Regions from separate parts of the Microbacterium sp. NC79 genome, predicted to be linked through region 2. Evidence: predicted binding sites of a transcription regulator. Region 2 holds the regulator's gene; each other region holds the start of a gene.
The links. Region 2 encodes LexA, which represses DNA repair genes until DNA is damaged. Its sites were predicted from a motif close to TCGAACANNTGTTCGA; they were not measured.
Positions count from the first base shown of each region.

Region 1: the regulator LexA is predicted to act here: its motif matches at 2,137-2,152, upstream of KTJ77_RS08740 (HNH endonuclease signature motif containing protein).
Region 3: the regulator LexA is predicted to act here: its motif matches at 1,639-1,654, upstream of KTJ77_RS13280 (HNH endonuclease signature motif containing protein).

Region 1 is NZ_JAHQYI010000001.1:1,930,532-1,934,532, reverse strand. Features, by position in the region: gene KTJ77_RS08745 (sulfurtransferase) at 1-519, shown strand, start outside; gene KTJ77_RS08740 (HNH endonuclease signature motif containing protein) at 556-2,115, opposite strand; gene KTJ77_RS08735 (NADP-dependent oxidoreductase) at 2,257-3,195, opposite strand; gene hrpA (ATP-dependent RNA helicase HrpA) at 3,236-4,001, opposite strand, start outside.
Region 2 is NZ_JAHQYI010000001.1:1,764,516-1,768,516, forward strand. Features, by position in the region: gene KTJ77_RS07980 (histidinol-phosphate transaminase) at 1-388, opposite strand, end outside; gene KTJ77_RS07985 (LysM peptidoglycan-binding domain-containing protein) at 515-919, opposite strand; gene lexA (transcriptional repressor LexA) at 1,164-1,859, shown strand; gene metE (5-methyltetrahydropteroyltriglutamate--homocysteine S-methyltransferase) at 2,023-4,001, opposite strand, start outside.
Region 3 is NZ_JAHQYI010000001.1:110,263-114,263, reverse strand. Features, by position in the region: gene KTJ77_RS00570 (APC family permease) at 1-112, opposite strand, end outside; gene KTJ77_RS13280 (HNH endonuclease signature motif containing protein) at 162-1,583, opposite strand; gene KTJ77_RS00565 (efflux RND transporter permease subunit) at 1,712-4,001, opposite strand, start outside.

The sequences.
Region 1 (4,001 bases), 170 kb from region 2:
GGTGCCGGGTTCACCAATGTGCGGGTGCTTGACGGTGGGATGGGGGCGTGGCGTGCCGCGAACGGTGCGCTCGAGATCGGGGAGGGCGTCGCGCCAGCACCAAGTGACGTCGACATCACGTCGTTGCACGTCGGATTGAGCGTGGCAGAAGCTGCGGTGTGGCCAGAAGACGGCACGCTCGTTGACGTGCGGGTTGCCGAGCGGTACCGCGGAGAGACGGAACCCCTAGACCCGATTGCGGGGCATGTTCCTGGCGCCGTCAACCTGCCAGGTGTGCGGTATCTCGCAGAAAACGGAACCTTGCGGTCACCGGAAGAGATTCGTGCAGCATTCGATGAGGTCTCCGGTGGTCGCCCACTGGCGCTGTACTGCGGATCGGGCATTACCGCAGCGCAGGCAGCGCTCGCGGCAGCGTCGGCCGGGATCGACGTTGAACTGTTCCCTGGATCATGGAGCGCTTGGTCGAACACCCCCGGTGCTCCCATCGCCACCGGTGCGGAACCGGGCGGGGCCGCTTAGCTGGACGCTGGGCGAGAGCGGGGTGCGCGCTACTCGCTAAGGCGCTCGTTGCTCATCCGGGCCGGGATCGTTCGGCGCACCGGTGTCCGGATCGCCGGGGTCGGGGGCACTGGGATCGAGATCTAGGTCGCCGGAGTTCGGATCGTCGGGGCAGAGGCCGCTCGGATCGAGACCGAGGTCGCCGGTGTCCGGATCGTCGGGGCCGGGGCCGGGGCCGGGGTCGGGGCCGGGGCCGTTGGGATCATGGGCCGGATCGTCGGCGCCGGGATTGTTCGGATCATGGCCCGGATCGTCAGGGCCGGTGGGGAAGAAGCGCAGCGTCGGTGTGGGGGTATCGACGTAGGTGCGGCCGCTGGGGCTGGTCCACTTCAATACGCCGTGGCCCTGATGGGTGATGCTCCACGCGGCGGCGTGTTTCATCACGTGGTGGCGGCGACACAGCAGTGCCAGGTTCTCGAGGCTGGTTTCGCCGCCTTCGGCGGCGGCGAGGCTGTGGTCGGCGTCGCACCGGTGCGCGGGTTGGCGGCATCCGGGGAAACGACAGTGCTCATCGCGCACGCGCAACGCGCGGCGGATTTCTTCGCTTGGCCGGTACCGATCCACTGCCAGGATCGTGCCCGTTACCGGGTAGGTCATGACCCGATCCCACCCGGAAGCGGCACCCACCAAGTGGCGGGCCGTCTCAGCGTCGAGCGGCCCGGATCCGATGAGTTCAGCACCCCGGTCGGACACGCCTGCAGCGGTCAACACCGGAATACTGATCTGTACCTGCGCGGATATCGCCGATAGGCCGTCGCCGCTCGCGACCGGGCCGCCACCGAGGAGGAGATCGCCGAAGATGTCGGCGCGAATCTCGTCACGAGACCGCTCATCATCGATGCCAGCACCCGAACAGGCATCAGTCCCGCCACCGCTGGCGTCAGTCCCGCCATCGCTGGCACCAGTCGCTACGCACGCCTTCGCCATGGAGGTTAACCGGTCGTGGATGCCGTGGGCGATGATGGCCGGGAGGACGGCGAGGAGTTCAGACATGCCGTCTTCGATGTCGCGTATTTCGACGCGGCGGTGGCGGCGGGCACGCTGGTGACGCTCCGCAATGCCGCATTCGTGAATCTGTGCGGCCACCGCAGGCAACACCGCCGCAAGACGGTTAGGGGAGAGTTGCTCCGCGCGCTCGACCGCAGCGTCGTCGTACATTTCGCGAGCTTCACCCACGGGGAGACCCTCGGCTGAGCGGATGATCGTATTCACGTGTGCCTGCGTGATGCGGCCATGTTGGAGTGCCTCAAAGGTGTGCGGAAGATTCGTCGTGACATCCCAGGCATTCGACAAGCGGCGCTGCACCGTGCGGTCGCTGACACGGAGGGCGGCACCAATCTCCGCGCAGGCCGTGCGCAATGCCATCTCCCGCTCGGTAATCGGCGACGGCATCGTCGCCGTCAATTGCTCTGCCTGCGCGAACACGGCCGCGTACAGCGATGTTTCCATCGCGGCCAGGCCCGCCATTGCGGATTGAATCTCCCGCAATGCGTCAACCGCGAACAAGAACGCTTCGACCGAGTCTGTCGGAGCGTCGTTCGCATTGTCGATTGCCATACCAACATTCTCTCACGAATCTCGTATATATCTTCGAGCATGAGAGATCTCTCATTCAAGTAGTTTCGCTTGTATAAACGAGAGTGTGTGGGCAATCTCTCTGACCACAGCGGCGCCACCGTGCGCTGCCGACGAGCAGCTCTACGGTGTGACGATGAGTTTGCCGTCGCGGCCGGCCTCGCTGTCAGCCTGCGCATGGGCGGCGCGGCTGAGCGGGTAATTCTCGCCAATTTCGACGGTGAGGGCACCTGCCGCCATCAGCGCGAGGCTGACGGGCATTGCTTCAACGCGCCATGCCAGCTGCTGCGCGGTCATCGGGTGGGGCGAGCCGCCCATGAAGGCGCGAATACCCCAGCCATCTGCCTCCTTGCCGCGCACGATGGTGACGATGCGGGTGCGGTCGGCGACGAGTGCGAGCGAGGTATCGATGGCCTCATCGGTGCCCGCACAATCGATGACGGCCGTGATCTCCACGCCGAGGCCGCGAAGGCGTTCGGTGAGGCCGGTGCCGTACTCGATCGCTGTCGCGCCGAGAGCAGTCACCGTGCTCGCGCGGCGCGCGCTGGCGGTCGCGATCACACGCGCACCCATCAGTCGCGCGAACTGAATCGCGAACTGGCCGACCGACCCTGAACCGGCATGCACCAGCACGACGTCGTCTGCGGTAATCGCCAGTGAACGGACCACCTGGTAGGCGGTTCCTGCAGGCACGCCAAGGGAAGCGCCGGCCGCGGCCGAAACGCCAGCCGGCCGGGCAAACACGTGAGCCGCGTTCACCACCACATCGGTGGCATACGCGCCAGACGCGTTGCAGAACGCGACGGGGTCGCCCACGCGAAAACCATCGACGCCCTCACCAACGGCGGCAATGGTTCCGGCACCATCAGACCCGGTGCCACGGGGGCCATCAAACGGCTCCGTGGCGCGCAGACCGCTACGGAGCTTCCAATCGATGGGGTTCACCCCGGCCGCCTCAACGCGCACCGTCACCATGCCTGCTGCGGGATCCGGAAACGGAACCTCCGCGAGGGTGAGAACTTCGGGCCCGCCGAGCTGGGTGTACTGGATCGCGTGCGACATGTTTCGAGCCTACGGGCTCGCCGTCTCGCTGGCGGCGTCGCTACCCGGCAAGGGCCTTCTGCACGCGCTGTTGCGAGACCGGCTCTGCGGTGCCGAGGGACTGCGCGAACAGGCTCACACGGAGCTCTTCAAGCAGCCAGCGGGCATGCGTGAGGCCAGGGCGCGCGTCATCTGCGAGCGGAACCACGCCGCCAGCGTCGACGAACAGCGCGTTTGCACGCTCCCACTCTGACATCCAGGCCCGGTCGCGCCCCGCGTTGGTCGGTAGCGCCTCCAAACGGTGCGTGACTGCGGCGAGGTAGCGCGGATAGTGCGCCAACCGGGCGAGACCGGTGCGACAAATAAAGCCAGGGTAGACGAGGCCGGCGAGCTGACCGCGCACATCGTTGAGCGTGCCAAGCAGCGGCATGGAGGTGATTTGCTTCATCAGCCGCTCCGCCGCCCGGTGCGCATCGAGAATGCGGGCAGCAAGCCCCACCGCTTGGAAGGTTCCGTCCACCATCGCGGTGCTCGCGGCATCGCGCACGGCGGTGAAGTCCACCTCGGTGCGGATCGGAGACGCACCGTGCGCCGCGATAACCTGATCGATCACGGCGGCGCGCGCATCTTCAATCAGCGCCTTCACCGATGGGTAGGGGGAGGCGGAGAGCGAGAGCTTCTCAGCCGAAGTGAGATGCTCTTGCACATATGACGCCGGTGACGGCAGTGCAAGCAGCAGCAGACGACGCACGCCAGCGTGGTGCAGACGGTCGGCGATCGCGGGGTCGGTCTGCACGCGCACCGAAACGCTTGTGCCGTCATCAACG
Region 2 (4,001 bases):
CGCCGGTCGCGCGGGTCAGCAGCGGGTACATGGAGTATGTCGGCCCGAAACCCATCACCGTGCGCCCGGGGCCCGCAAACGCCTGCAGAATGTGTTGTAGCACCTCGTTTGAGCCGTTCGCCGCCCATATCTGGTCGGCTGTCAACCCGTGACCGAGGTAGTGAGCAAACGCCTCGCGCAGCAGCGTGAACTCGCGGTCTGGATACCGGTTGAGGTCGCGCACCGCGAACGAGAGGGACTCAACAATGTCACTCGTCACCGAATCCGGAATGGGATGCGTGTTCTCGTTAACGTTCAGTGCGACCGGAAGCGGCGCCTGTGGGGCGCCGTACGGAGTCATCCCGCGAAACTCGTCGCGGATGGGCAGATCACTGAAGGAGATCGTCACTACTCCATGGTAGGTCTGCGGTAGGCGGCCGCGGAAACCGGGCGGTCGAACATTACGCAGGGTCTCGATACGGCTGGCCTGATCCTCAGCGCGGCGCGCTTGAGCGCGTGCATGATCGCGGCGGTGTTACTTCGTGAATTCAGCGGGAATGGCCAGCGTCTGGCCTGGCGTGATCGCTGAAGAGGGCAGCGCGTTCAGTGAGATCATGCCATCGATAACATCGCGGGGGTCTGCGTGCGGTGCTACATCGCTCGCGATCGACCACAGCGAGTCGCCTGGCATCACGTTGATCGTTTCGAATGTTGCCTGCACGCCCTCATCGAGGGAAGCCTGCGCAGAACCACCACTCAGTACGGCGAAGGCGATAGCAGCCACGACGGGAAGAGCAACGACGGCTGCGAGTACGCGGCGGCCGCGATCGGTCATCCGAAGGCGCGTGGCGACCGCAGAATGACCAGCCACAGCAACCACACCGGGCCCCGAAACGACGCGAGCCGGACGAGCGGTGGCGTTGATGCTGATGGTGCTCATGATTCCTCCTTGTGGTGCGCTTCGCTTCCAACCCTCGGCCGGGAGGGCCGGAAGCGAAGCTACGTTCCGAATCTATGTTCTATGTTCGAACATGTCAACCTGTTTTTCGAACGACTTCGAAAAAAATCTTTCAACACACTCGAACAAAAGTCTTTGTTTATCCGAAAAGTCGGATACGGTTTCGATAGCGAAAGCACATCATCAACCTCCGACATTGGTCGCTGGGTGGCAAAAGGAGAACGCAATGAGCGCGGAAGAGACTGCGAGTGGTCCGGGCAATGAGGCCCCACGTACACGTCGCCGCAAGAACCTCAGCGACAAACAAATGGCGATCCTCGAAGTGATCCAACGTTCCATCGCGCGTCACGGCTATCCGCCGAGCATGCGCGAAATTGGCGACGCGGTAAACCTCAAGTCGCTGAGTAGCGTTACTCACCAACTGGGTCAGCTCGAACTGAGCGGATACCTGCGTCGCGATCCCGGTAAGACTCGCGCGATGGAGGTGCTGATCGATCTTCCTGGCATCGCCGCCGAGAACCCGGCCGATGCCGCACCGTCCGTCGGCGATGCCGCACTGGTTCCGCTCGTCGGTCAGATTGCAGCAGGCGTTCCGATCACGGCGGAGCAACAGGTCGAAGAGATCTTCCCACTCCCCCGCCAGCTTGTTGGCAAGGGCGAACTGTTCATGCTGAAGGTGAACGGTGAGTCGATGATCGATGCCGCGATCTGCGATGGCGACTGGGTTGTCGTGCGCGTGCAGAGCGACGCGGAAAACGGCGACATCGTGGCGGCCATGCTGAACGATGAGGCCACCGTGAAGGTTTTGCGTCGTCGTGACGGCCACACCTGGCTACTCCCCCGCAACAGTGCTTTTGAGCCCATCCTTGGCGACCAGGCCACGATTCTCGGCAAGATTGTTGCGGTGCTGCGCGCCGTGTAATCTGCAGCATCCTCCTGAGGACTTTCGCGAGCCGATCCGTCGGCAAGCGAAAGTCCTCTTGCTGTTTGCGCTGATCGTCGCGCCACGGTTCCGGCATCAGCGCCACACAAAGCGAAAGCCCGCCCCACTCGATTGAGTAGGGCGGGCTGTGAGCTGTCGCGCGTTACGCGCCGATCTTCTCGCGCACGTTCTTGGTCGCTACCACCAGGTTGCGCAGTGATTCAACGGTCTCGTCGTAGCCGCGGGTCTTCAGGCCACAATCCGGGTTCGCCCAGATGAGCTTGTGCGGCAGGGCGTCAGCGGCACGCTGCAGGATCGACTCTTGCTCATCAACAGAAGGCACACGCGGCGAGTGGATGTCCCATACGCCGGGGCCAACGCCGTGCGGGAAGCCCGCGTCACGAATATCGTCAATCACGTCGCCACGGCTACGCGCAGCCTCGATCGACGTGACGTCGGCATCAAGCGCCGTGATCGCATCGATCACAACGCCGAACTCCGAATAGCACAGGTGAGTGTGGATCTGAGTGGCGTCCGCAACACCGGCGGTTGCCAGCCGGAATGATCCGACCGACCACTCAAGATACGCCGGCTGGTCGGCAACCTTGAGCGGCAGCAGTTCGCGCAGGGCGGGCTCATCAACCTGAATGATGGCGATGCCCGCCTGCTCGAGGTCACCGATTTCATCGCGGAGAGCCAGACCAACCTGGTTCGCCGTCTCAGCGAGCGGCTGGTCATCGCGCACGAACGACCAGGCCAGGATCGTCACAGGGCCGGTCAGCATGCCCTTGACGTGCTTGTCGCTGAGTGACTGCGCAAACTCCGCCCACCGCACGGTCATCGGCGCGGGGCGTGAAACGTCGCCCCACAGTAGCGAAGGACGCGTCGCACGCGAACCGTAGGACTGCACCCACCCGTTCTGGGTGACGGCAAAACCGTCCAGCAACTCGGCGAAGTACTGCACCATGTCGTTGCGCTCGGCCTCGCCGTGCACCAGGACATCGATATCTAGATCGTGCTGCAGGTCGATGACCCGACCAATTTCAGCCTTGAGGAACTCATCGTATGCGGCGTCATCGATCTCGCCACGCGCGTGAGCGGCGCGCGCCTTACGGATCTCTCCGGTCTGCGGGAAGGAACCAATGGTCGTTGTCGGCAGGAGCGGCAGGTCAAGGGCAGCGTCCTGAGCGGCGACGCGCTCCTCCTCGTTGCCACGCACGAAGTCGTCAGCCTGCAGCGCACCTGTGCGTGCACGGACAGCGTCAACGCGAACGCCAGGAGCCGACGCACGGTCCGCAAGAGCCGCAGTCGCAGCATCAAGCTCCTCAGCGATCGCTTCCCGCCCCTCGGTGAGGCCCTGTGCGAGCGTCACGATCTGGCCAACCTTCTGGTCAGCGAATGCGAGCCAGGAAACGAGACGCGCCTCGAGCTGGGTTTCGTCAGCGACGTCGTGCGGCACGTGCTGCAACGAGGTCGTCGTGCCAGCAGCAACCTGCGCGGCACCGAGTTCAGCGAGCGATGCGAGCTTGTCAAAAGCGCCGGCGAGGTCACCACGCCAAATATTGCGGCCGTCGATCACGCCACCGACAAGAACTTTGTTTTCCAGGCCAGCGACGGGCGCGGGAACGGAACCACGGCGCAGGTCGATGGCGATGCCGTCGACAGCGGAACCAGCAAGAACGCTCCACGCTTCAGGCGACAGCTGCGCGTAGCCGGCGGCGACAAGAATCTGGGGGCGGTTGGCGGCGCTGGCGAGCACGTCGTAAGCGACGCGAGCGGCCTCAGCCAGCTCAGCGGCGGCGTAGGGCAGACTCTCGCTCACGAGGGCGGGTTCATCCAGCTGCACCCACTCAGCTCCTGCTGCCGTGAGCGCTGCGAGCAACTCAACATAGACAGGCAGAACGTCCTGCAGTCGCGACAGCGGCGAGAAGCCCTCGGCTGCGTCATCGCTAGCCTTAGCCAATGCCAAGAACGTGACGGGCCCGACGATCACGGGGCGGGTAGTGAAACCGTCCTGCTTGGCTTCGGCGACCTGATCGGCAAAGCGCGTGCTTGACAGCGAGAAGGCGGTGTTCTCGTCGATTTCCGGAACCAGATAGTGGTAGTTGGTGTCGAACCATTTGGTCATTTCGAGCGGCGCAC
Region 3 (4,001 bases), 1.7 Mb from region 2:
TACCGGAGACCGACAGCGCCGGCCCCCACACCGCGAACACGCCAGCACCAATCATGGAGCCCATCCCGACGGCAACCGCGTCAGACAGGGTGAGTTGGCGCTTCAATGGCACGAGAACATCGTGGCACAGCGGGGTTAACGAGCGGTGACCAGATCGCAGGTCAGGGAATGTGCGGAGGCGGCTCGTCCCCTGGGGGCCGGTCACCAGCGGAATTTCCGTCACCGCTGGCCGCTCCCTCCGACGGATAGAACCGCAGCACCGGCGTCGGGGTATCGATGTAGGTGTTTCCGTTGGGGCTCGTCCAGCGCAACACGCCGTGCTGCTCATGCACGACCTGCCAGTGGGCAGCGTGCTTCATCGTGTGGTGCCCCTTGCACAGCAGCGCGAGGTTATCGAGATGGGTCTTGCCGCCATCCGCGGCAGCCAAGCCGTGGTCAGCTTCGCACCGATGGGCCGGCTGACGACAACCGGGAAAGCGACAGTGTTCGTCACGGACCCGCAATCGTCGCCGCAAATCTTCACCGGGTCGATACCGATCAACAGCCAGCACCGCTCCTGAAATCGGATGCGTCATGACCCGATCCCACCCCGGTTCATTACCGGCGAGAGTGCGTGCCGTGTCAGCATCCATCGGGCCAACACCGATCAGCTCAGCGCCTGTGCCAGCCCCTCCCGCCAGTGTCGTGACCGGAACCGAGACCTGCACGTTCGCGCGAATCGCCCTCAGCCCATCGCCGTGCGCGAGCGGCGCCCCGGAGAGCGCGATGTCGGCGAAGACGTCAGCGCGAATTTCATCACGGCAACGCTCATCATCGGGGTCAGCCTTTTCGACAGCGACCGCGATCGACGTGAGCCGGTCATGAATGCCATGAGCAAGAACCGCGGGCAGGAGGGCCACGAGTTCGGCCATGCCATCTCCGACATCACGAACGGTCACCGCCCGGCGCTTGCGAGCCGTCTGATGCCGCTCAGCAATGCTGCGCGCATGAATCTGATTGGCCACGCTCGGCAGTACCGCGGCCAACCGGGGCGGTGTCGTGATCAACGCACGCTCCAGCGCCGCAACCTCATAATCGGCCCGCATATCAACAGGCAGACCGTCACTCGCCTTCACAATTTCCTGCACATGGCGCACGGTGATGGCGCCCGTCCGGAGCGCCTCAAACGTCTGCGGAAATCCGACATAGACGTCATACGCATCAGACATTCGACGTTGCACGGCGCGATCGCTGAGCCGCAGGGCGGCTGCGATCTCGGCACATGCCGACCGAATCATCATGTCGCGCTCGGCGATAGGCTCGGCCGTCTGCTTTGACAGCGCATCCACATGCTCAAAAACTGCCGCGTACAGTGCGGTCTCCATCGCATCGAGCCCTGCTCGTGCCCGCTGAATCTCTCGCAGAGAGCTCAGCGCAAACGCGAAACCGCCAGGCATCTCATCGGTGGCGGCAACTTCACTCGACACCGCCGGCGCCTCCGCCGGAAGCGCTGACATCGCACCACCATCGCTTGTCGCCTCGCTGGGCGGCAGGTCTGGAGCGGAACCCGCGATGGGCTCATCCGGTGGCTGTTCGATCGTCATGTCTCCATGATTTCACGATTAGTAGAATATATCTACGATCATGAGGGGGATCTCATCGAAAACTTGTTCGAGAGAGCAGAATCGGACGGCCCCCGGCGGTCTCCGGTGCGCCGTCCGTTCCCTCCTGCCTACGCGCGCAGCGACCGACGCGTCGGAGGCGGAGTCACGACCCCGTCCACGGACCCACCCGCACCAGCACCAGCACCAGCACCGGCACCAGCACCAGCACCGTCACCGGCAACCACGCCGTCCCCAGCAACAACCGGAATGCTCCCCGTCCGGCGCGGCCCCGCGGGTCCATCATCCGGCCCAGCATCAGAGCCAGCACCAGAACCAGACCCGCCAGCACGACGCGTAGCACGACGCTCCTTCGCCCCTTCAACCAGGTTGTAGAGCGTCGGCAATACGATCAGCGTCAGCACGGTCGACGATACGAGTCCACCGATCACGACGATCGCAAGCGGCTGGCTAATGAAGCCGCCGTGCCCTGTGATGCCAAGCGCCATCGGAACCAGCGCGAAGATCGTCGCCAGCGCCGTCATCAAAATCGGACGCAAACGCATCGACGATCCGGCGATCGTGGCGTCATATGTCGACAGTCCGCGGTTGCGGTACTGGTTCACCAGGTCAACGAGCACAATCGCGTTGGTGACGACAATACCGATGAGCATCAGCACACCGATGAGCGACGGAACGCCGAGCGGAACCTGCGAAACGATCTGCAACAGGATGGCACCTGTTGCCGCAAACGGAACCGAGATCAGCAGCAGCAACGGCTGACGAAGCGACTTAAACGTCGCCACCATCACCACGTAAACGATCAAGATGGCGGCCAGCATCGCGAGCCCCAACTGGGTGAACGCGTCGTTCTGTTGCGTAATCACACCGCCAAGCCCGGCGCTCGCGCCCTTCGGCAACTTCACCTCGTCCAGTGCGCCACGAACCGCGGTGCTGGCCGTCGATAGGTCATCACCGAGCGGGGTCACTGACACCGTTGCAGTACGCTGCCCGTTTTGTGTCGTAATCGACGAGGGCCCATCGGTCTGCTCGACGGTTGCAATATCGCCAAGACGCGTCATTCCGAGCGCTGACGGAATCCGCATATCCGCGAGTTCCACAATCGTGGCAGGCGGGTCAGCCGACGCGATAACCACCGTCACCGACGCGTCGTCAATCTCAATGGTTCCGGCCGGCTTCGGCTGCATCGCAGCATTCACCATGCCGCCGACAACCACCTCACTGAGCCCAACGGCTGCCGCCTTTTCGCGGTCGACCTGCACGGCGATGTACGGCTGGGCGGCGGCAAGGTTGCTCGTCACCTGCTCGACACCGTCGAGGCCGGTCATCTTGTCCTGCACCGCGGCTGTTGCCTTCTCCAGCGTCGCGGAATCCGGTGCCGTGACCTCAATCGCGATATCACTTGAACCCAGCGATGCGGCAGCGGCAATCGTCACTTCGCCGACATCCGACAGCTCAGCAACACCCGACTGAATATCTGCGCGCACCTTCTCCACGTCTGCATCATCCGTCAGCGTGATCGAGAACGTTGCTCCGGCGGCGCCACCAGTGAAGGCATCGGTAAGAGCGGAACCACTCGAGCCGACCGAGGCCAGCACCGTATCGACGCCTGGCACGTCGCGCAGTACCTTCTCAACACGTGCGGCAGCGGCATCCTTCACCGCGAGGCTCGATGCGGCAGGCATTTCCTGCTGCACCGTCATGGTGTTCTGCCCCGAGTCGCCGAGGAAGTTCGTCTTCATGAACTGCGCGGAGAACAACGTGCCACCGAGAACCAGCAGCGACACAATGAGCGTCACGGCCGAGTGCTTCACCGTCCACGTCAAGATCGGCAGGTAGGCCTTTTGCAGCTTCGAAGGCGGAGCGTCAGGGTGCTCGGGGTCGATGGGGTTGCCATCAGCATCGCGCAGCTCCTTACCCGGCTTCATGAACCAGTAGGCGAGCACCGGAACAATCGTGAGCGCGACCAGCAGACTCGACAGCATCGCAATGGTCACGGTCATCGCGAACGGGCGGAACAACTCACCGGTCATGTCACCCACAAGGGCAATCGGCAAGAACACCGCAACAGTGGTGATCGTTGACGCCGTAATGGCACCGGCCACCTCACGTACCGCAAGAATGATCGATGCCATCTTGTCGGCGCCGCCAACGTAGTGGCGCTTGATGTTCTCAATGACCACGATGGAGTCGTCAACGACGCGACCGATCGCCATCGTGAGTGCACCCAGCGTCAAGATGTTGAGCGAGTACTCCATCGCCTGCAGGCCCAAAAGCGTAATGAGCACGCTGGTCGGGATGGAAATCGCCGTCACGATCGTCGCACGGAAAGACAACAGGAAGATCAGGATGACGATCACGGCAAATCCAAGACCGAGCAGACCTTCCTGAGCCAGTGCT